4 regions of the Pseudomonas sp. LBUM1668 genome follow, and region 2 is predicted to be linked to each of the others. Evidence: predicted binding sites of a transcription regulator. Region 2 holds the regulator's gene; each other region holds the start of a gene.
The links. Region 2 encodes FliA, which starts transcription of late flagellar genes. Its sites were predicted from a motif close to CTAAAGTTTNNNNNNNNNNNGCCGNTAA; they were not measured.
Positions count from the first base shown of each region.

Region 1 (5,636 bases), 1.1 Mb from region 2:
TGCATCCCAGATCGCCAGATCGGCAGCGCCGAGACGGCTTTGCAGGTATTCGCGAGTGGCGGTCGGCTCTTCATGCAGAGTCAGCGCGACCGGCCCACCGACGGCGGGTGGCACCTGGATCGACATCGGCGAACCTTCCGCCAGCCACGCCGGCAGACCGCCATCTATATAGTGATATTTGTCGTGACCGATCACGTCGAGCAGCCAGATGAAGCGCCCGGCCCAGCCGCCGCCCTCGTCGTCGTAGACCACGTAGACCGCGTCCTTGCGGTGCCCCAGCTCACCGAACAACGCTTCCAGATCGGCTTTCGCCGGCATCAGGCCCGGTGCTGGCGGTTGGCCGAGCTGGGTGCGTTTCGGATCGACAAAGCGTGCGCCGGGCAGATGACCTTCGGCATAGCGGGCGGGACTGGTCAGGTCCACCAGGATGAGTTCGCTGGCATCGAGGCGAGGGAGCAGGTCGCTCGGTTCGATAACGAGCGGCAAGCCAGAGAAGTCAGACATGTGAGGTCTCCAGAGCACAAAGGGGGGGATTGTAGCGCAGCCTCATCGGCCACGGCTGCTAAAGCTGTGCAGGGCTTTTTCGATGCACTGCGCGGTTTTGCCAAAGGCTTGTACGGTGATATCGGCGAACGGCCCGCCGCCCTGATCGGCGACGACGATCATGATCACCCGGCCGTTATTGACCAGTGAGCGCAGGAACAGATGCTCGCCACGGAACAACGTGCGCAGGCCCGCCGGCAACAATGCGGAGAATTGCGCGTTGTTCTCTGGATTGATCCGCACCTGTGCCTGCTGCGCGAGCAGTCGTTGCAGGACCTTGCTCTGGCTGACGACGAAATTCAGCGCCGCAGCTTCTTTCGGCAGGCCAACGGTTTGATGCACGCGCAAGTTCGACTGCGTGCGATCAGCCATCAGGATCATCACCCGCCGCATGCCGCTGGCCACTAGCGCGTCGCGGGCGGCGACGGTCAGGCTCATGGCATTGGTGAAGCGACTCGGCTCTGCCAGTAATTCGGCGCATTGCCGGCGCCACTGGGTCAAATCTTCGGCATTGGGCGCCGCCGCAGGCAGCATGCCAGCGGGCAAGCGACGCGTGCCCCACGGCCACAGCAACGACACCGCCGGGTGCCACAAGTCAGGCATCGCATGCTGGCGCGCGCTGTTGGCGGCTTGCTGGTGCAGCTGTTGTTGCACCTCGTCCATCGAAATCTGTAGATAAAGACTGGTCAGGTACTGCCAGCGCTCGCTGTGCGGGCTGTCCCACGCCTGCTGCGCCGACAGCGCCAGGCCGTTGGCCAGCAACACGGTATTGGCTGGCTGATTGAGCCAGCGGCGCAGAGTCGGATCATCGTCCAGACGGTTTTGCTGGCGTAGCGGATGCTCGCTGTCGCGGGCGATGCGCAACACTTTGACCAGTTCTCGGTGCTCGCTGAGCAGCAGTTTATAGCCCTGTTGCACCCAGATTGGCAGGTGCCAGACGGCCACCAGTGCTTGCGCGATTGCCAGCAGACGCACGCCAAACAATTGCTTCTCGACGGTGCGTGCCGATTCGCCCTTGTGGATAACGCGCAGCTCCCACTCTTCAAGCAATTGCGGGTAAGTCAGCGCCAGCGGCCACAGCGGCGAGAGGAACAACAGGCTGCCCCAATGAATGTCCTGCCACAGCCGCGCCAGGCGACTAGCAAAAAAACCGTTGGCCTGTTGCGTGGCGTGCTGGCTGATCATTTGCAGTTGGCGCAGGGCCTTGGGGATCTGCATCTGCGGAACGGCGGGCAGCCGCGCGAGCAATTCTTCGGTGCGGGCGAGGCCGAGGCGATTGATCGCCACTTCGAGATTTTCTGCCGGCGTGGCCATGTTGCCGTGGGTGTGACGATTGGCCTCACGGATGATGCTCAAGGCCAGGGCCGGGCTGTCTTGCATCAGGTCGGCGATGTCGCGAAGCGAGCTGCGATTGTCGCGGATCGCGCGGCAGACCTTGTCGTGCGCCTCCTGCGGTACGGGCAGTAGAACGCTGTCGAGCAGTTTTACCCAGCCGTCGAGTGTGGTCGGTTGTGCGTGTGGGACGTTCGTTTCATTAGCCATGTCTGGACAAGATCTTCACTGACTGTAGACGCGCCCGGCATGGGCTAAATTGGCTTTTCGCCTGAACTGGCTATAGTCTGGCGCAGTTTTGCCGATAAGTAGAAGAAGAGATTTTTTAACTTCCGAATATGACCTTGAACCCGACTTAAATAAGTACTTTCTACCTATGGCTAAAATTATCGGCATCATCGTCGTATTCGCGAGCGTGCTCGGCGGATACGTGCTCTCCCACGGCAAAATTGCCGCCCTGATCCAGCCTTTCGAGGTGTTGATCATCGGCGGTGCTGCACTGGGCGCTTTTCTCCAGGCGAACCCCAGCTACATGACGATGCACGTGCTCAAGAAATCCCTGAGCATGTTCAGTTCGCGCTTCACCCACACTTTCTATCTGGAAGTGCTGGGGCTGATCTACGAGATCCTCAACAAGAGCCGCCGCGAAGGCATGATGGCCATCGAGGGCGACATCGAAGATGCCGCCGCGAGCCCGATCTTCGCCAAGTACCCGGCGGTGCTTAAAGATGAACGCATGACCGCGTTTATCTGCGATTACCTGCGCATCATGTCCTCCGGCAACATGGCTCCGCACGAGCTGGAAGGCCTGTTCGACATGGAGCTGTACAGCCTCAAGGAAGACCTCGAGCACCCATCCCACGCGGTGAACGGCATTGCCGACGCCATGCCGGGTTTCGGTATCGTTGCGGCGGTACTCGGTATCGTGGTGACCATGGCCTCCCTGGGTGAAGGCGATCAGAAATCCATCGGCCTGCACGTTGGTGCGGCACTGGTCGGTACCTTCTTCGGTATTCTCGCCGCCTACGGCTTCTTCGGTCCGTTGGCGCATTCCCTGGCCCACGATGCCAAGGAAGAGCTGAACGTGTATGAAGCCATTAAAGCTTCGCTGGTGGCTTCCGCTTCCGGCATGCCGCCATCGCTGGCGGTGGAGTTCGGTCGCAAGGTTCTGTACCCGGCCCACCGTCCAAGCTTTGCCGAGCTCGAACAAGCGGTTCGCGGTCGCTAAGTCATGGAAAATAATCAGCCGATTATCATCAAGCGCGTCAAGCGCATAGCCGGCGGGCACCACGGCGGGGCATGGAAAATCGCCTTCGCCGACTTCGCCACGGCGATGATGGCGTTCTTCCTGGTGCTGTGGCTGCTGTCCACTGCAACGCCGGAGCAGAAGATTGCTATCGCCGGTTACTTCAAAGACCCGGTCGGCTTCTCCGAAAGCGGCACGCCATACATCATCGATCTGGGCGGTACGCCGACGCTGGCGCCGGAGAACACCCTTAACCCCGAGGTGAAGTCCCAGCCGCAACCGGACAAGGTCACCGTCGACACCGAGCAAGTCGAAGGCATGGCCGAAATGGTCGAGAAAGAACGCCTGGAACTGTTGCTGCAAGAACTGCAGAACAAGGTCGACGAGAACCCGCAACTGCAGAAATTCAAGGACCAGATCCTCTTCGAGATCACGCCGAACGGCTTGCGCATCCAGATCATGGACGCCGAGAACCGGCCGATGTTCGACTCGGGTTCTGCGCGCCTGAAGCCGTACTTTGAAGACATCCTGCTAGCCATGGCCGACACCATCAAAGCGGTGCCGAACAAGATCAGCATCAGCGGCCACACCGATGCCAAGCCGTATATCGGTACCGGCGATTACGGCAACTGGGAGCTTTCAGCCAACCGCGCCAACGCTGCACGGCGTGCGCTGATCGCGGGCAGTTATCCCGACGCGCAAGTGGCGCGGGTGGTCGGTTACGCTTCGTCGGCACTGTTCGACAAGGAAAAACCGTTCAACCCGGTCAACCGTCGCATCGATATCGTGGTGCTGACCAAAAAGGCTCAGGCGGCCATCGAAGGTGCGCAAGGCCCCGACGCTGCGAAGCCGGCCGAACAAGGTCAGAACGGTGCCGCGCCGGCAACCCCGGTCGACCCGAATGCCTTGCCGGCGGATCAGCAGCCGGTGCCTGCCCACGAGCTGCGCGAACGGCTGAACCTGTTCGACGACGTTGCGCCCAAACCGGCTGAGCAGGGGAGTACGGCGCCAGCGCCAACAGCGCCAACAGCGCCACCGGCCACTGCACCGGCCCCCGCGCCGAAGCAGTGATTCACAAAAAAGCCGCGAGATGATCGCGGCTTTTTTGTGTCTGTCGGCTTGTGCTTCGTTGTGTTCGTTGGATCTTTCCCCTCACCCCAGCCCTCTCCCCCCAGGGAGCGAGGGGGAAAGGGAGCCGATCTTCATGCGGTTCAAGACCTGAGTTCGACTCGGTCTTTCACGTCGGCGTAACTCGAACATCCGCCTCGGTCAGTCCCCTCTCCCTCCGGGAGAGGGTTAGGGTGAGGGGCATCAAGGGTGACGATGTTTCAGAACCCGCGCCGAATCCGGTTCTTCAGTTGTTCGTGGAACATGTCGGCATTGCGTTTGTAGGTGCCCTTGACGGATTCACTCATCGATTCCAACGATATCGACCGCTTGTTCGACACCTCCTCACGATACGCATCAATAAAGAAATCCAGATCACTCTCCGTGCTCAGCTTCGGCCATTTGTCCAGATACAACGGCAACTCCGCTGGCCCGGTCCTGAAGGAACAGATCCGCCGATTGCTGATCGTCGCCTCGCCGATCTCAAACGGCACCCACCACGACAACGCGGTTTTTTCCGAAACCACCGCCAGCAAGTGCGTGCACTCGGTGATGTTGCGCGTGATGACCCCGGTGATGTCGTCGGTGGTCTGCGATTCCGGGTCCAGCACGTCAAGGTAGGTCTTGATGTTGGCCCTGATCAGGCGGCTGTTGATCGCCATCGCGTGGGCGCGATCCATGTGGCGGTAGCTGATAAAGACTGGCATCAGAAATGTCCTTTGAGGGCGAGTTCGCGGTAGTAGGCGCCGAGGGCGGTGAGGCGGCAGCCGGTGGAATGAATGGCGGCGTAATACATATGCTCGGCGTCCATCGGTTCTATCAGGCTGTGGCGGTTGCACTTTTGCAGCTGGGCGAAGACTTCGCCGTGTTCCGGATTGAAAGTGGCTTCGGTGGGTTCGTAGCTGGGATCGAGCGGGAAAACCGACTCGGCTTCGGCAAACCATTCGGGGAGTTTGCGCAGGATCTCCTTGGGGATCAGCGGCGAGACTTCGCGCAGGGAAATGAACTGCGAGACGTTGGTCTTGAACACCGGACGCTGCTCCCAGGCATCGAGCGCGTTGTCGACGAAGGAATAGAGGCTGCCGGGGGTGATTTTGCCGAGGATGTTGGCTGCGCCGCCATGCAACGCCTGCAACAGCAGTCCGGTGAACACGCCGTGTTGCGCGCCTTCCATGGCCGGCTCTTCCTTTTTGCACGCGGTCAGAATCGTCATGCCTTCACCGACCACGCTGCTTTCACTGCGCAACGCGCGCACCTCGCCGGCCGCGCCGCTTTGGCAGCAGTCGAGGATGATCACCTTGTTTTTGATCTTGGTCGCTTTGGCTGCCCAGTTGAGGATGTCGCTGATGCGGATGCCGTCCTTGGGGTTACGGAAATCCTGAGGCAGCAGCATGCCTTCATCATTGTC
Region 1 is NZ_CP166787.1:554,784-560,419, forward strand. Features, by position in the region: gene rhdA (thiosulfate sulfurtransferase) at 1-504, opposite strand, end outside; gene ACA061_RS02450 (HDOD domain-containing protein) at 547-2,085, opposite strand; gene motA (flagellar motor stator protein MotA) at 2,252-3,103, shown strand; gene motB (flagellar motor protein MotB) at 3,107-4,192, shown strand; gene ACA061_RS02465 (toll/interleukin-1 receptor domain-containing protein) at 4,450-4,935, opposite strand; gene ACA061_RS02470 (caspase family protein) at 4,935-5,636, opposite strand, start outside.
Region 1: motA (flagellar motor stator protein MotA) is a predicted target of FliA. The motif match lies at 2,156-2,183, and genes of this name have one in related genera.

Region 2 (5,636 bases):
CTGATCGAAGCGGCGCAGCGGCAGGAAATGCAAGGTCAGCCGGTGATCCTCTTGGTAGCCGGCCCGATCCGCGCGATGCTCTCGCGCTTTGGCCGCCTGGCAGTCCCTGGATTGCACGTGCTGGCCTACCAGGAAATACCGGACAACAAGCAAGTGACGATCGTTGCGACAGTAGGGCCCAACGGCTGAGGTAGTGGTTTATGCAAGTTAAGCGTTTTTTCGCCGCCGATATGCGTCAGGCCATGAAGCTGGTTCGTGATGAGCTGGGCGCTGATGCCGCCATCATTGGCAACCGCCGCATTGCCGGCGGCGTCGAACTGACGGCGGCGCTGGATTACAAGTTGTCGGCGCTGGCGCCACGGGTTCCGAACATGGAACTCGAAGACGAGCTGCGCAAGACCCAGTCGCGCATCGTCACCGCTCAGGCCGAATTGAGCCTGCGTGGCGAGGCCGACGGCGACACCAATCGCCAGTTGTTCGCCGGTTTGCCAATGACCGCCGGCCTGCCGCTGACCGCTGCCGAACCGTTGAGCGAGCCGACTTATGCGGCCCCGGCGCGTCCGGCCCCGGCACCTGCGCAATCGTCCGGCGGGATTGATCCGCGCGCACTGGACTCGATGCGTTTTGAATTGAACAGCCTGCGCGAGCTGATGGAAGTTCAGCTCGGCACCCTCGCCTGGAATCAGCTGCAGGGCAGCCGCCCAGCGCAAGCCAACCTGTATCGCCGTCTGCAACGGATTGGCCTGTCCGGCCCGTTGTCGCGCGACCTGCTGGCGATGATCACGGATATCGAAGAACCGCGTCAGGCCTGGCGCATGCTGCTGGCGCACCTGGCGCGGATGATTGCCGTACCGGAAGTCGAGCCGCTGGAAGAGGGCGGTGTGATTGCCATGGTCGGCCCTGCCGGCATGGGCAAGACCACCACGCTGGCCAAGCTTGCTGCCCGTTACGTGCTCAAGTACGGCGCGCAGAATGTCGCGCTGGTGAGCATGGACAGCTTCCGCATCGGCGCGCAGGAACAACTGAAGACCCTGGGCCGGATTCTCAACGTGCCGGTAACGCACGTCGATCCGGGTCAGTCGTTGGTGCAGGCCCTGGACCCGCTGCTGCGCAAACGCGTGGTGCTGATCGATACCGCCGGCCTGCAGGCCAGCGATCCGGCACTGCGCATGCAGCTCGAAAGTCTGGCCGGGCGTGGCATCCGTTCAAAAAATTATCTCGTGCTGGCAACCACCAGCCAGAAACAGGTTCTAACCGCCGCTTATCACAGTTACAAGCGTTGCGGGCTCGCCGGGTGCATCCTGACTAAACTGGATGAAACGGCCAGCCTTGGCGAAGTGTTGAGCCTGGCGATCAGTCATGAATTGCCGGTCGCGTATCTGACCGATGGCCCACGGATTCCGGATGATTTGCATCTGCCGCGCCGTCATCAACTGGTCAGCCGCGCCGTCAGCGTGCAAATGCAGGAAGAACCCAGCGAAGAAGCCATGGCTGACATGTTCGCTGATATCTATCACAGCCCGACCAAGCAGGTAGGCTGAGGTAATCATGAACCGTTTTTGTACCTACATCGATGGTCTGCCATGCATTGTTCCGTTTGTGAACGCGCAGCCAGTAATGTGGCCTCCGTCTATGCAAGACAAGGTAAAGAAATAACATGGGCAGCATGCATCCCGTACAGGTGATCGCGGTGACCGGCGGCAAAGGTGGCGTCGGCAAGACTAACGTGTCAGTGAACTTGTCTCTGGCGCTGGCAGAGCTTGGCCGTCGGGTCATGCTGCTGGACGCCGATCTGGGGCTGGCGAACGTCGACGTTCTGTTGGGCCTGACGCCCAAACGCACCTTGGCCGACGTGATCGAAGGCCGCTGCGAATTGCGCGACGTGCTGTTGCAAGGCCCGGGCGGAATTCGCATCGTGCCTGCCGCATCGGGCACTCAGAGCATGGTGCATCTGAGCCCGGCTCAGCATGCCGGTCTGATTCAGGCGTTCAGCGACATCGGCGACAATCTCGACGTACTGGTGATCGACACCGCTGCGGGTATTGGTGACTCGGTAGTCAGTTTCGTACGCGCCGCGCAAGAAGTGTTGCTGGTGGTCTGCGACGAGCCGACTTCGATCACTGACGCTTACGCGCTGATCAAGTTGCTCAACCGCGATTACGGCATGAACCGCTTCCGCGTCCTGGCCAACATGGCGCAGAGCCCGCAGGAAGGGCGCAACCTGTTCGCCAAGTTGACCAAGGTCACGGATCGCTTCCTTGACGTGGCCCTACAATACGTCGGCGCCGTGCCTTACGACGAAAGCGTGCGCAAGGCCGTGCAGAAACAACGTGCGGTCTACGAAGCCTTTCCGCGCTCCAAGTGCGCTCTGGCGTTCAAGGCAATTGCACAGAAGGTCGATACCTGGCCGCTGCCTGCCAACCCGCGCGGCCACCTTGAATTCTTCGTCGAGCGCCTCGTGCAGCAAACGGCAGGGCCTGTCATATGACCGCAAGCGGTATGAACTACTACAAGAAGTCGGCACGTGATGCGCAGTACGAGTTGATCGAGCGTTACGCGCCACTGGTCAAACGCATTGCCTATCACTTGCTGGCACGGTTGCCGGCGAGTGTGCAGGTCGAAGACCTGATCCAGGCCGGGATGATCGGCCTGCTCGAAGTCTCGACCAAATATGACGCCAGCAAAGGCGCCAGTTTCGAAACGTACGCGGGCATTCGAATCCGCGGCGCGATGCTCGACGAAGTGCGCAAAGGGGACTGGGCGCCACGCTCGGTTCACCGCAATACCCGTATGGTCAGCGACGCAATTCGCTCGATTGAAGCTAAAACCGGCCGTGATGCTAAAGATCACGAAGTTGCGGCCGAACTCCAATTGAGTCTCGATGATTATTACGGGATTTTGAATGACACCTTGGGCAGCCGCCTGTTCAGTTTCGACGACCTGTTGCAGGACGGCGAACACGAAGGGCTGCACGAGGATGGCGCGAGTGCTCATCTTGAGCCGTCACGCGATCTGGAAGATGAACGCTTCCAGGCAGCGCTGGCGGACGCGATTGCCAATTTGCCGGAGCGTGAGCGACTGGTGTTGGCGCTGTACTACGACGAAGAGCTGAACCTCAAGGAGATCGGTGAAGTCCTTGGCGTCAGTGAGTCGCGGGTCAGCCAGTTACACAGCCAGTGCGCGGCCCGTTTGCGGGGGCGTTTGGGGGAGTGGCGAGCGCGCTGAAGGCAGTGTGGGGACACTGCGAACGAGGCTGGTGCGGTGATGAACGGCACCGGTCTTGCTCTGTTGTGCTCCAGACAGTCTTTGAGTGTTACGCCGGATTGAATGAAATGGCGCGTCCAGGTGCTGGGCGCGTTTAAGACTGCTTGGAGGTCGAATTGGACAAGAACATGAAAATCCTCATCGTTGATGACTTCTCAACGATGCGGCGGATCATCAAGAACCTGCTGCGCGATCTGGGGTTCACCAACACCGTCGAGGCTGACGATGGCATTACCGCCATTCCGGTTCTCAACAGCGGCAGCATCGACTTTCTGGTAACGGACTGGAACATGCCGGGCATGACCGGTATCGACCTGCTGCGTCACGTGCGCGCCGATGAAAAACTCAAGCACCTGCCAGTGCTGATGGTGACCGCTGAAGCCAAGCGCGAACAGATCATTGAAGCAGCCCAGGCCGGTGTAAACGGCTATGTGGTGAAACCCTTCACGGCCCAGGCGTTGAAAGACAAAATCGAGAAGATTTTCGAACGCATCGGTTGAGAAACTGCGCCACGGGGGAGCTATGGACCACAACGAATCTTCACAGGGCGATTTTGAATCGACCCTGAAAAAACATGCGGTCGAACTGGTCGAAAGCCTTGAAAAGGGCAGGTTCGGCGACGCTGTGCAATTGATCCATGAGCTCAATCAGACCCGTGACCGTGGCCTGTACCAGGAAGTTGGCAAGCTCACACGTGAACTGCACAGTGCGATCGTCAATTTCCAGATTGATCCGAACATGCCGCAGGCCGAGGAAGTGTCGCAAATTACCGACGCCACCGAACGCCTGGGCTATGTGGTCAAGCTGACGGAAGCCGCGGCCAACCGCACCATGGATCTGGTGGAAAACGCCACGCCGGTGGTCAATGGTCTGGCTGAGGAAGCCCAGTCCTTGAGTACCGATTGGGGTCGTTTCATGCGTCGTGAGGTCGGAGCTGAAGAGTTCCGCGAACTGGCGCGCCGGGTCGACGGTTTTCTGTCACGCAGCACCACGGGCAACCGTGCGGTGTCGAGCAATCTGAACGACATCCTGCTGGCTCAGGATTATCAGGACCTCACCGGTCAGGTGATCAAGCGTGTGACCCAACTGGTCACCGAAGTCGAAAGCAATTTGCTCAAACTCGTGCTCATGGCCAGTCAGGTGGACCGCTTTGCGGGCATCGAACATGACCGTGCGGCGATGCTCGCTGAAAAAGATCCACAAAAACATCTCTCGCAGGGTGAAGGTCCGCAGATTCATGCCGATAAACGAGAAGACGTTGTGTCCGGTCAGGACGATGTGGACGATTTGCTATCCAGCCTTGGATTTTGAAGTTTAGGTTTTTAGACCTGTTAGGAGCACCCCCTTAATGAGCTTCGGCGCCGATGAAGAGATCCTTCAGGATTTCCTGGTTGAGGCCGGCGAGATTCTTGAGCAGCTGTCAGAACAATTGGTCGAGCTGGAAAGCCGCCCGGATGATGCTGATCTGCTCAACGCAATTTTTCGCGGTTTCCACACTGTAAAAGGGGGCGCCGGCTTCCTTCAGCTCAATGAGCTGGTTGAGTGCTGTCACATCGCCGAAAACGTGTTCGACATCCTGCGAAAGGGTGAGCGTCGCGTTGATTCAGAACTGATGGACGTTGTGCTCGAAGCACTGGATGCGGTGAACGGCATGTTCACCGAAGTGCGCGAGCGCAGCCCGATTACGGCGGCTACGCCTGAACTGCTGGCCGCTTTGGCGCGCCTGGCCGAGCCGCAAGCGGCTGATGCCGTCGCGGTTGAAGAAGTCGTCGAGGCACCGGTTGCCGAAAGCGATTCGGGCGACATCACCGATAACGAATTTGAACAGTTGCTGGACTCGCTAAACGCCGTCAAGGCGCAGGCCGAAGCCCCGGCGGCTGCCGCTGCGCCTGCTGCAACCGAAGCGGCCAGCGATGAAATCACCGATGCCGAGTTCGAGTCGTTGCTCGATCAACTGCACGGCAAAGGCCAGTTCGCGGTTGATGCTGTGGCCCCAGCGGCGGCGGCCCCTGCGGCCCCGGCCAAGGGCGACAGCTCGGACATCACCGACGACGAATTCGAAGCACTGCTCGATCAGTTGCACGGCAAGGGCAACTTTGCCGTTGATGCGCTGGAATCGGCCATTGCCGCGGTGCCTGCGCCTGCTGCTCCGGCGGCGGCTGCGGCCGGTAGCGACCTGATCAGCGATCACGAATTCGAATCGCTGCTCGACGAATTGCACGGCAAAGGCAAGTTCACTGAAGTGGGTACCGCGTCTGCCGGCAGCACTGCCGCCGTCGCCACGCCTGCCGCCAAGGCCCCCGCCGCAGCGCCCAAGCCTGCGCCGAAAGCCGAATCGCCAAAACCTGCGGCCGCTGCTGCACCGGCTCCGG
Region 2 is NZ_CP166787.1:1,677,994-1,683,629, forward strand. Features, by position in the region: gene flhA (flagellar biosynthesis protein FlhA) at 1-189, shown strand, start outside; gene flhF (flagellar biosynthesis GTPase FlhF) at 201-1,541, shown strand; gene fleN (flagellar synthesis regulator FleN) at 1,658-2,488, shown strand; gene fliA (RNA polymerase sigma factor FliA) at 2,485-3,225, shown strand; gene ACA061_RS07520 (chemotaxis response regulator CheY) at 3,393-3,764, shown strand; gene ACA061_RS07525 (protein phosphatase CheZ) at 3,787-4,575, shown strand; gene ACA061_RS07530 (chemotaxis protein CheA) at 4,613-5,636, shown strand, end outside.

Region 3 (5,636 bases), 2.7 Mb from region 2:
CATATCCGGGCGTATTCCGCGTGTGCCGGGATCGTCGGTGCGGCGGTACTTGGCCACGGCATGGTCGATTGGTTGCCGGCGTGGCTGGTGCTGCGGACCATCGTCGGTCTGGGCATGATGTGCCAATACATGGTGATCGAGAGCTGGCTCAATGAGCAGGCTGATGCCAATCAACGTGGGTTGGTGTTCAGCGGCTACATGATTGCCTCGTACCTGGGGCTGGTGCTCGGTCAGCTGATTCTGGTCATGCACCCGGGTCTGGGTCTGGAACTGCTGATGCTGGTCGCGCTGTGCTTTGCCCTGTGCCTGGTGCCAGTGACGCTGACCCGGCGGATTCACCCGGCGCCACTGCATCCGGCACCGATGGAGCCGCGCTTCTTTATCAAGCGCGTGCCGCAGTCGTTGAGCACGGTGCTCGGTGCGGGATTGATCATCGGCGCGTTCTACGGTCTGGCACCTTTGTATGCGTCGCAGCAGGGGCTGTCGACCGAGCAGGTCGGTCTGTTCATGGGTAGCTGCATCTTTGCCGGGCTGCTGGTGCAGTGGCCGTTGGGCTGGCTGTCTGATCGTTATGACCGCGCGCTGCTGATCCGTTGCTTCGCCGGTTTCCTTGCGGTGGCGGCGTTGCCATTGGCGATCATGCCGCAGGTGCCGTTGGAGGTGCTGTTCGTGGTCGGCTTCTTTTGCTCGCTGGTGCAGTTCTGTCTGTATCCGTTGGCGGTGGCGTTTTCCAACGACCACGTCGAAGGTGATCGGCGCGTGTCGCTGACGGCGATGCTGCTGGTCACTTACGGGGTGGGTGCGAGTATTGGGCCATTGCTGGCGGGCGTACTGATGAAGTTTCTCGGCAGTCAGAGCCTGTATGCGTTCTTCAGCTTCTTTGCGCTGGTGCTGGTGTGGCGAATCCGCCCGAAAGCGGTGACCAATCTGCATCAGGTCGACGACGCGCCGCTGCATCACGTGGCGATGCCGGACAGCATGTCGAGTTCGCCGCTGGTCGCTGCGCTTGATCCGCGAGTGGATGAGCAGGTGGTGCAGGAGCAGATGCAGAATCCGGTGTCGCCGGAACCAGAGCCGGAGCCTGAAACAGAGCCTGAATCTCCATCTGAGCCAGAAGCAAGCCCCGATGACGACGGCGAAAAACCAACACCGGATATCAGCGGTGCCAGGCCTTGAATAAGGCAGAGCAAGCAACTGAGGATTTCGGAGTTGCGCAGGCTTTTGTGGCGAGGGGATTTATCCCCGATGGGCTGCGCAGCGGCCCAAATCCTTTTGACCTGATCTCACTGATACACCGCATTGAATGGTTCTTGGGGGTGCTTCGCGCCCCATCGGGGATAAATCCCCTCGCCACAGGGATTTCCTAGCGCTTCAATCCTTTGGCAGACATAAAAAAGGGCAGTCACCGCGAGGTGACTGCCCTTTTTATTGGCGCGTACGACTCACATATCGTCTTTGTCGAAACGCCGTGCTTCACGTTGCAACTGATAGACGAAACGCTCGACGTTGCGCGCGGCCGGGCCACTGATGTTGTGGAAACGCAGGCCGGCGAAGGTGATGTTGAGTTTTTCTTCGAAGTGCAGATAGCGCAGTTCGACGGAAATCGGCTGATTGCCGAACAGTGGCGGGGCGATCATGCGGTCGTAGACCTGGCCCAGTTGCAGCCGGTCAGTGATGTCGCCTTCAAAGCGCAGTTTGCAACCGGTGGCGGAAATATCCAGCAGTTTGCCCTGGATCGGCGCCTTGAGCTTTTCGCCACCCAGTTCAACGCTGACCAGGTCGGTCAGTTTCAGTGCTGCGCGAAACGCGTTGCGGCGCTGGTGATAAACCACTTCGGTCGGCAGCTCGCCGGTGTAAAAGCGGTCGCCGTCGGATTCTTCGATGTTCAGCGTACCGTTGCATTCCCAAGCAATGCGTACGCCATCATGGAAGCCTTCAACCCTGAACGGTTCACCGGCCAGCAGAAAGCGTTCGCCGTCACGCGGGATCATTTCGTCCAGAGCGATCGAGGCGCTGTCGCGGTCTACTTTGATCAGGTAGCTCTGGAAGCGCTGGCTGCGCTCATGGAACGTGATGATCAGCGGGTCGTGACTGTCTTGCAGTTGACGCAGGTTGCTGGAGATTTCCAGGGGCGTGGTGAGCACCTTAGGTGGCTGCGGAGCATCATCCGCGCTTAGGGCGTTTGGCACGTTCTCTCAATCTCCAGACAAAATTTGACGATGAATGGCCAGCATTTTGCCAGCATGTTCCGCGTGTTGATAGTGCGAATGGCTCACGCCTGGCTGAAGGTGCGCGGCTTGACGGGTCTGGCGAAAGTGCCGCTGGCGTCATAAAGCGCTGGCGGTTCGCCCCCGGTGAGAATTTTCAACTGATTGGATGTCGCGGCCTGCTGGATCTGGATCGACTGGCCGTTCTTGGCGTTGGCTGCCTGGCACTGGCTGATGAGGTCAGTGAGGGCATCGCCCTGCGTCATCAACTGCTCGCCAATGCTCGACTGGCTGGCCAGTTGCTCGAGGCCTGTGCGGTCAGTCGGCAGGTTCAGGCTGGCGAGGATTTCGCTGCGCTTGCGGCCATGCTGTTCAAGCAGAATGATCAATGCCTGTTTGCGCGCCAGAATTTCTTCCAGCAAGGGCATGTCGCGACCGTGCAAGGCGAGGGCCTCGGTTTGCAGTAACTCCAGCAATTGTTGAGCTGGAGCAAAGTCGTCGTTGATCAGTTGCAGTAAATTAGTGTCGTGCATGGCTGGCCTTGGGTTTTAAGCGTCCAAAAGCCTGGCGCAGGCGAAGGCCTAGCGCTGGGCTTCGAAGTTGAGCAGTTTGCTGGCTACACGGTTGCTGTCGACTTTATAGCTGCCATCGGCAATCGCGGCTTTCAACTCGGCCACACGGGCTTTGTCGACAGCAGGTTGATCGCGCAGCTTGTCAGTGACCTTCTGCAACTGTTGAGCCTCATTGCTGAGGTGTACCGATTCCCCGCTTTTAGCGGTACTGGCCGATTCGGCCGGGGTATTCAGCGGCGCTGAGGTGCCGTTTTCGGCGGTTTCCTTGGCGTTGCTGGTACGCGTACTGCCCGTAAGTGACGAGGAGCTGTTCAAACGGCTGAAATCGATGACCATGATAAAAACCTCTGGGAATTTGGACGCTTGCCATGTTTTCGGCTATCCCCTGGAAAACTTTAGGCCCATTTGCGAATGAGTCTGCATGCGCCGGCGCGTGTCCTGCTGCGGCACAGTTTAGGGAAGCGACGGGGTCCGCGCCAGTTTTCTCACGAGGGCTTCTACATGGCGACTTCCACTTGGCCCGGCGCGACGACTTGCGCCTTGATGACCCGTTGCGAGTTGAGGTTTTTCACCCGGATCTGTTCCCTCAGGCCGCCGTTGGCCAAGGCTTCGCCGGGCATGCGCACGGCCATCGTCCCGCTGCGGGCGGTGATGACCACTTGATCGCCTTTGCGCACAACTTCCGCCTGTTCCAGATGCACCAGGGTAATGACCTGATCGGCTACCGTTGGTCGGGTTAATTTCTGCCCGATCGCGTCGTCTACCGACGTCAAAAAACCCTGGTTGATTGTGCTGACATCGCGCTCGCGCAAAACCACATCCTGAGGCTCGATAATCCCGGCGCGCTTGAGGGGGCGGGTAGTGGTCACAATCTCGCGAAACAGGCGGACTTGAGCGGGTACGAACACGGTCCAGGGGGAGGCGCCCTCACAGCGAACCTTGACCGTTACCCGGCCCAAAGGACGTGCCGGACTCTCCAGTGAGGCTGTCAATTCCTTGTCGCACATGGGCATGCGCATGCGGGGGTCGAGCTGGTTCACTTCGATTTCGTAGCGGCCTTCCGTTTGACTGGTTGCCAGATAGTCTTCTACGGTGAACTCAAGAAAGCCCTGTGTGACGCCGATAAGCATGTCAGGCAGGGTAACCGCATCAGCAATGGCAGGGCTGCCAGCGAAACAGCAATAAATGGCGGACACCGCGCAAAGCCCTCTGCGGAGGGAAGATGTCAGGCGTCGGAAAAATGTCGTTTGAGCGTTCATACGAGTTAAAAAGCAAGCGCCGTGCCGTTTAGCAATGAATGTGCGTCGCAACAACACTTGGCGTTGGTTTAGGAGTCTGGCATGGCTGGTGTAATGGATTCGGTGAACCAGCGCACGCAACTGGTAGGGCAGAATCGCCTGGAGCTGTTGTTGTTCCGTCTTGACGGTCAGCAACTCTACGGGATCAACGTGTTCAAGGTTCGGGAAGTGCTGCAATGCCCGTCGCTGACGTTGATGCCCAAGTCCAGTCCTGTCGTGTGCGGGGTGGCAAGTATTCGGGGGGCGACCATTCCGATCCTTGATCTGGCAATGGCGACCGGCTCAGGTGCGTTGAAAGACAAGAACAACCCGTTCGTGATCATCACGGAGTACAACACCAAGACCCAGGGTTTCCTGGTCCGCTCGGTGGAGCGCATCGTCAACATGAACTGGGAAGAGATTCATCCGCCGCCCAAGGGCACGGGTCGCGATCATTATCTGACCGCTGTGACTCGGGTGGACAATCAGTTAGTCGAAATCATCGACGTCGAGAAAGTGCTGGCGGAAGTCGCACCGACGCCGGAAGCGATTTCGGTCGGCGTGGTCGATGTCGAGACCCAGACCAAAGCGTTGTCGCTGCGGGTGCTGACAGTCGATGACTCGTCGGTGGCACGCAAGCAGGTCTCGCGGTGTCTGCAGACGGTTGGCGTGGAAGTCGTGGCGTTGAACGACGGCAAGCAGGCGCTGGATTACCTGCGCAAGCTGGTCGACGAGGGCAAGAAGCCGGAAGAAGAGTTCCTGATGATGATCTCCGACATCGAGATGCCGGAGATGGACGGGTACACCCTGACGGCGGAAATCCGCAGCGACCCACGCATGCAAAAGCTTCATATCATCCTGCATACTTCGTTGTCGGGAGTGTTCAATCAGGCGATGGTCAAGAAAGTCGGTGCCGATGACTTTCTGGCCAAATTCCGTCCTGATGACCTGGCATCCCGGGTAGTCGACCGGATCAAAGCAGCAGATATCAGCTAGGGGCCTTCTGCCCCTGGCGGTCAACACGATTTAAGAGGCGGCATCATTGTCTACGGGTAATTTGGATTTCGAACAGTTCCGGGTGTTCCTGGAAAAAGCCTGTGGCATTTTGCTCGGTGAAAACAAGCAATACCTGGTCTCGAGCCGTCTCAACAAACTGATGGAAGTGCAAGGCATCAAGTCCCTGGGTGAGCTGGTTCAGCGCATCCAGACCCAGCCGCGCAGCGGTTTGCGCGAGCAGGTGGTCGATGCCATGACGACCAACGAAACCCTGTGGTTTCGTGACACCTATCCGTTTGAAGTCTTGAAGAACAAGGTGCTGCCCGAAGCCATCAAGGCCGCTCCCAACCAGCGTCTGCGGATCTGGTCGGCGGCGTGTTCCTCGGGTCAGGAACCGTACTCGCTGTCGATGTCGATCGACGAGTTCGAGCGCAGCAATCTCGGCCAGTTGAAGATGGGCGTGCAGATCGTTGCCACGGATCTGTCTGGTCTCATGTTGAACAACTGCAAGACCGGCGAGTACGACAGCCTGGCAATCGGTCGTGGCTTGTCGCCTGATCGCTTGCAACGTTACTTCGACCCGA
Region 3 is NZ_CP166787.1:4,398,086-4,403,721, reverse strand. Features, by position in the region: gene ACA061_RS19860 (MFS transporter) at 1-1,176, shown strand, start outside; gene ACA061_RS19855 (flagellar brake protein) at 1,443-2,189, opposite strand; gene ACA061_RS19850 (flagella synthesis protein FlgN) at 2,273-2,740, opposite strand; gene flgM (flagellar biosynthesis anti-sigma factor FlgM) at 2,789-3,115, opposite strand; gene flgA (flagellar basal body P-ring formation chaperone FlgA) at 3,277-4,038, opposite strand; gene ACA061_RS19835 (chemotaxis protein CheV) at 4,120-5,052, shown strand; gene cheR (protein-glutamate O-methyltransferase CheR) at 5,099-5,636, shown strand, end outside.
Region 3: flgM (flagellar biosynthesis anti-sigma factor FlgM) is a predicted target of FliA. The motif match lies at 3,151-3,178, and genes of this name have one in related genera.

Region 4 (5,636 bases), 1.2 Mb from region 2:
AGCCGAGTTGTCGCCCAGAATGCTCGAATCGATATGCAGCAGTTTCATGTGGGATCTCCTGGAATGAATCGCCGGTGGCGACGGAATGGAGACAATCCTACGCAAGAAACCAATAGCTGATTAGCCGCCAGCAATGCGATAGTTCGTCCCACTGATAGAACAGTTGGGTACCAACCATGCAAGATCTCAACGATCTCTACTATTTCGCCAAAGTCGTCGAGGCTGGCGGTTTTGCGGCAGCCGGACGTCTGCTGGGGATTCCAAAGTCACGACTGTCACGCAGAATCGCCGAACTGGAAGAGCGCCTCGGTGCGCGTTTGCTGCAACGCACCACGCGCCAACTCAATCTCACCGCGGTCGGCGAGCGTTATTTGCGGCACTGTCAGGCGATGTTGCTGGAAGCGGAAATGGCCGATGAAGCCGTCGCCAGCATGTCCAGCGAACCGCGGGGACGTTTGCGGGTGTCCTGCCCTACCGGTCTTGCGCATGAAATGCTGCCGTGGGTGATCAGCGACTTTCTCGGCAAATTTCCTCAGGTGCAACTTGAAGTGGTGCTGCTTAATCGTCGGGTCGATCTGGTCGCCGAAGGCTTTGATGTTGCCCTGCGCGTACGCGAGCTGGGTGATGAAGACCCGTTGCTGGTCACCCGACGTCTGCGCCAGGCACAAACGGTGGTCGTGGCCAGTCCGACATTCATGCAAGGCCAGTCGATCAGCCATCCGCAAGAGCTGAAGAACCTGCCGGTGCTCGGGGCGCTGGAGGCCGATCGCTTGGTGCACTTGCGTTTACTCGATCAGCAGGGCAACAGCTTCGAACTGAGCATGGAAGCACGGCTGGGCATCGACGATTTTGTCGTGCGCAAGGCCTGCGTACTGGCCGGCCAGGGTTTCACGATGCTGCCTATGATGTTTTGCGAAGCGGAGCTGGAAAGCGGCGCTCTGGTGCAATTGCTGCCCGAGTGGTCGCTGCCCGGCGGTTGGCTGCAGGCAGTTTACCCGCATCGGCGTGGGGTCATGCCGGCGGTGCGTGCGTGGATTGATCACCTGGTCGAGTCGTTCAATGCCTGTGGGGAGCGGTTGTTATGAGCAAGGGAAAAATGAGCGAAGCGGACGTCGCCGCGTTTTGTCTGGCCTTGCCCGGCGCGCGCGAGGACTACAAGTGGGGTGGCGTGCGGGTGTTTTCGATTGCGGGCAACAAGATGTTTGCCTTGCAGGGTTTACGCGGGGATTCGCTGGCGTTCAAGGTCGACAAGGACCTGTTTCTTGGTCATTGCGATCGACCGGGGATTCATCCGGCGCCCTATCTGGCCCGGGCACAGTGGATCATCATGCACCCACCCTACCCGCTGGGCACCGAGGAATTGCAGGGGTTGCTGCAACGCTCGCATCAGTTGGTGGTGAGCAAGTTGCCGAAGAAAACCCGGGTTGGCCTACTTCTGTAACTCACTCCCTGTAGGAGCTGCCGAAGGCTCGGGCCGCGATCGGACGATCTTTTGATCTTGTCTTTTAAGATCAAAAGATCGTCCGATCGCGGCCCGAGCCTTCGGCAGCTCCTACAGGGGGTTTGCGGTGGGGTTAGAGCAGGGTTAGCAGATTCGAGCCAAGGAACAACTGGTCGATCCAGAACACCTGATGCAGCGCGACAATCACCCAGAACAGCATTTGAAACGACACCTTGCGCGTCTTGTGCCGGAATACCTGCTGGGCAATCAGCGCGCCCGGCCAACCGCCAGCCAGTTCCACGGCATGGAGGATGTTTTCCGGCGTACGCCACGCATCGGTGCGCGCCTTGCGTTTGTCTGCCCAGTACATGAAGAACGCCAACACGCTGACGATGCCGTACGCCGCCAGCGGCACCAGAGAAATGCCGCTCAGCCACATCGACAGCGAGCCGGCCAACGGCAACGCGCAGACGATCAACAGAACGACCAGCTTCAGTTTCAGGTTCTGAATGCTGCCACCGGACGGCCGACCTTCGGGTCGGCGGGCGCGCGAATCATTCATGCCTTGGCCGCCGTCCAGTCCACCCAGCCGAACTGCCACGTCGCCAGAATCACCAGCCCGAACACGATCCGATACCAGGCGAATGCCGCATAGCTATGGCTGCCAATGAACTTGAGCAAGCCGCGCACCGCGATCATCGCGAAGATAAACGCGGTGACGAAACCGATGGCAAACACCGGAAAATCCGCCGGCACAAACAGATCCCGATACTTGTAGCCCGAGTACACCGCGGCACCGACCATGGTCGGCATGGCGAGGAAGAAAGAAAACTCGGTAGCCGTCTTGCGCGACAGGCCGAACAGCAGGCCGCCAATGATCGTCGAGCCGGAACGCGAGGTGCCGGGAATCATTGCCAGGCATTGCGCGAAGCCGATTTTCAGCGCGTCGCTCCAGCGAATTTCATCGACCGTCTCGGCATGCACTTCATGCTGACGCTTTTCGGCCCACAACATGATCACCCCGCCCACCACCAGCGCGGCCGCCACGGTGATCGGGTTGAACAGGTATTCGTGGATAAGATCAGCAAAAATCACTCCCAACACCACGGCTGGCAAGAATGCGATCAGCAGATTAGCCGTAAAGCGCCGTGCACTTGGCTGGGTCGGCAAGCCGATGACCACGTCGAAAATCTTGCGGCGAAATTCCCAGACCACCGCGAGAATCGCGCCGAGCTGAATGATGATGTTGAACGCCATGGCCCGTTCGCCGCCGAAGTTGAGCAAGTCGGCAACAATGATCTGGTGTCCGGTACTGGAAATGGGCAAAAACTCCGTCAGCCCTTCTACAACTCCTAGTATCAATGCCTGCAAGGCGGTCCAAAGATCCATCAATCCCCCAAAGAGCGATGCACGCCGGCATGCCCCGATAGTATTTTTTTACGTTCACTGCGATCAGCGTAGCTGGTTAATGCTGGACCGATTCCGCGCGCACAGGATCCCTACGAAAGGGTCAAAATTCCGTGAAATAGCAACTTCGATTCAGGTTTTCACGCGCGGGGCCGAAATCCTAACAGACAAGCCTGAATAGCGCTGCCGCGTTATCCGACTTGGGTCGCGTATGCCCGCTCACGAAATCGTGGTTGGATGCTGGCGGTCGTTTATTACAAGAAAAAGAATCCGGAGTGACAGCGTTATGAACAGCTTGCGCAGTGTGTCGATCAGCCGACGCTTGTGGCTCATCTTGATTGTGGCAGTGGTCATGTTGCTGACCTTGGGCGTGTTGATGCTCAAGCAGATCCACGATGACCTGTATCACGCCAAAGCCCAGAAAACCCAGCATGTGGTGCAGACCGCCAGCGGCCTGCTGACCTATTACCATGACCTGGAAACCGCCGGCACGCTGACCAAGGAAGCCGCGCAGAAACAAGCCCTCACCGCCATCCGTGGCCTGCGCTATGACCAGAGCGATTACTTCTGGATCAACGACCTCACGCCCGTAATGGTCATGCACCCGACCAACCCCAAGCTCGAAGGCCAGAACCTGTCGGCGATCCGCGATCCGGACGGCTTTGCGGTGTTCAACGAGATGGTCGCGATTGCCAAGTCCAAGGGCGCCGGCATGGTCGACTACCGCTGGCCGAAGCCTGGCGCGAGTGAGCCGGTGGCGAAAACTTCTTACGTGAAATTGTTCGAACCGTGGGGCTGGGTGCTTGGCTCTGGGGTTTACGTCGACGACGTGCAGGCCGAATTCAAGAGCCAGATGATCAAGGCCACCGTTATCGGCTTGGTGATCGCCGTGATCATGGCGCTGTTGGTGATCCTGATCGCGCGCAGCATCGTGCGCCCCTTGCAGGAGACCGTGAACGCCATGGCCAACATCGCCAGCGGCGAAAGCGACCTGACCCGCAGCCTCGACACCCACGGCAAGGATGAAGTCACCGAACTGGCTCACCACTTCAATGCATTTACCGCCAAATTGCGCGGGGTGATCGGTGAGTTGCAGGTGTCGGCCAGCGCGCTCGGTCAATCGTCCAGCGAACTGGGCAACGATGCCTCGCAGGCCCAACAACGTAGCCAGCAACAGTCGCAACAAATGGAGTTGGTCGCCACCGCGATCAACGAGGTGACTTACGGCGTGCAGGACGTGGCGAAAAACGCCGAGCATGCGGCCGCCGAAATGCGTGATGCCGAGGCGCAGGCGCAACAGGGCCAGATCAATATCGACGGCAGCCTGCAACAGATCGACAAGCTCTCGGGCACCATTGACCAAGCGGTCGAGGTGATTCGCACCCTGGCCACCGAAAGTACCCAGATCGGCAGTGTGCTGGAGGTGATTCGTTCGATCGCCGAGCAAACCAACCTTCTCGCCCTCAACGCGGCCATCGAAGCAGCACGGGCCGGTGAACAGGGTCGTGGATTTGCCGTGGTGGCGGATGAAGTGCGCTTGCTGGCGCAGCGTACGCAGAAGTCGACAGCGGAAATCCAGTCGATGATCGAACGCCTGCAAAATCATTCCGAGGCAGCGGTCAAGGTTATCGGTGACAGCAGCAAGGCGTCGCAACTGACTATTGAACAGGCTGGGCTGGCCGGCGCGAGCCTGAATGCCATCGGCCAGGCATTGCGCAATCTCAATGGCCTGAACGCATCGATTGCCAGCGCCACGCTGCAACAGGCGCATGTGGTCGAGGACATCAATCAGAACGTTACTCAAGCGGCGGGTCTGTCGCACAGCACGGCCGTGGCGGCAGAACAGTCGAGTGCGGCCAGCGTAAGACTTGGCCAGTTGAGCGAACAACTCAACGGCCTGCTGCGCCAGTTCCGCGTCTAACGCCATTCTCCTGTAGGAGTGAGCCTGCTCGCGATAACGGTGGATCTGTCGGTAGAGATGTCGCCTGACCCACCGCTATCGCTGGCAAGCCAGCTCCCACAAGTTTTTGTGCAGCGCCATCATTTTGAGCACTAAATAAATCCATGTGGGAGTTGGCAGGCTTTGTCGGCGTGCCACAAAGGCTGAGCACCGCAAAAAATCCATGTGGGAGCTGGCTTGCCAGCGATGAGGGCCCAACATTCAGCATCATTGTTGAGTGTGCCGACGCTTTCGCGAGCAAGCTCGCTCCTTGGGTCCTTCAGTGTTCTGGCGAATACAGTACAATCCGCCCCCTCTTTCAACTCCCCCCCAAGGAACCCACATGTCCGGGCTTGAACTGTTTGCCGCCGCTCTCGGTGTCATTGCCGTGTGGCTGACGGTCAAACAGAATCCGTGGTGCTGGCCGATCGGGCTGGTCATGGTGTTGCTCTATAGCTGGATCTTCTTTGAAGTGAAGCTGTATTCGGACATGTTGCTGCAAGTGATCTACGCCGCGCTGCAGGTTTATGGCTGGTGGCAATGGACGCGCGCCGGGACGATGCACGACGGGCGACAAGTCACCCGCCTGGATGCTCGCTCGATTGCGCTTGGCCTGAGTGTCGGCGCAATTGGCAGCGTGTTGCTGGGGGCTGCGATGGCGCATTGGACTGACGCTGCGCAACCGTGGCTGGACGCGGCGCTCACCGGGTTCAGCCTGGTCGCGCAGTTGTGGATGGCGCAGAAACGCCTGCAATGCTGGGCGCTGTGGTTCGTGCTCGATGTGATTTTTGTCGGGCTGTTCCTTTATAAGGGGCTTTACCTCACCGCGGGCCTGTACGCACTGTTCAC
Region 4 is NZ_CP166787.1:2,917,883-2,923,518, reverse strand. Features, by position in the region: gene ACA061_RS13160 (FMN-dependent NADH-azoreductase) at 1-48, opposite strand, end outside; gene ACA061_RS13155 (LysR substrate-binding domain-containing protein) at 177-1,085, shown strand; gene ACA061_RS13150 (MmcQ/YjbR family DNA-binding protein) at 1,082-1,441, shown strand; gene ACA061_RS13145 (DUF1294 domain-containing protein) at 1,575-2,003, opposite strand; gene ACA061_RS13140 (undecaprenyl-diphosphate phosphatase) at 2,000-2,830, opposite strand; gene ACA061_RS13135 (methyl-accepting chemotaxis protein) at 3,135-4,769, shown strand; gene pnuC (nicotinamide riboside transporter PnuC) at 5,131-5,636, shown strand, end outside.
Region 4: ACA061_RS13135 (methyl-accepting chemotaxis protein) is a predicted target of FliA. The motif match lies at 2,980-3,007, and genes of this name have one in related genera.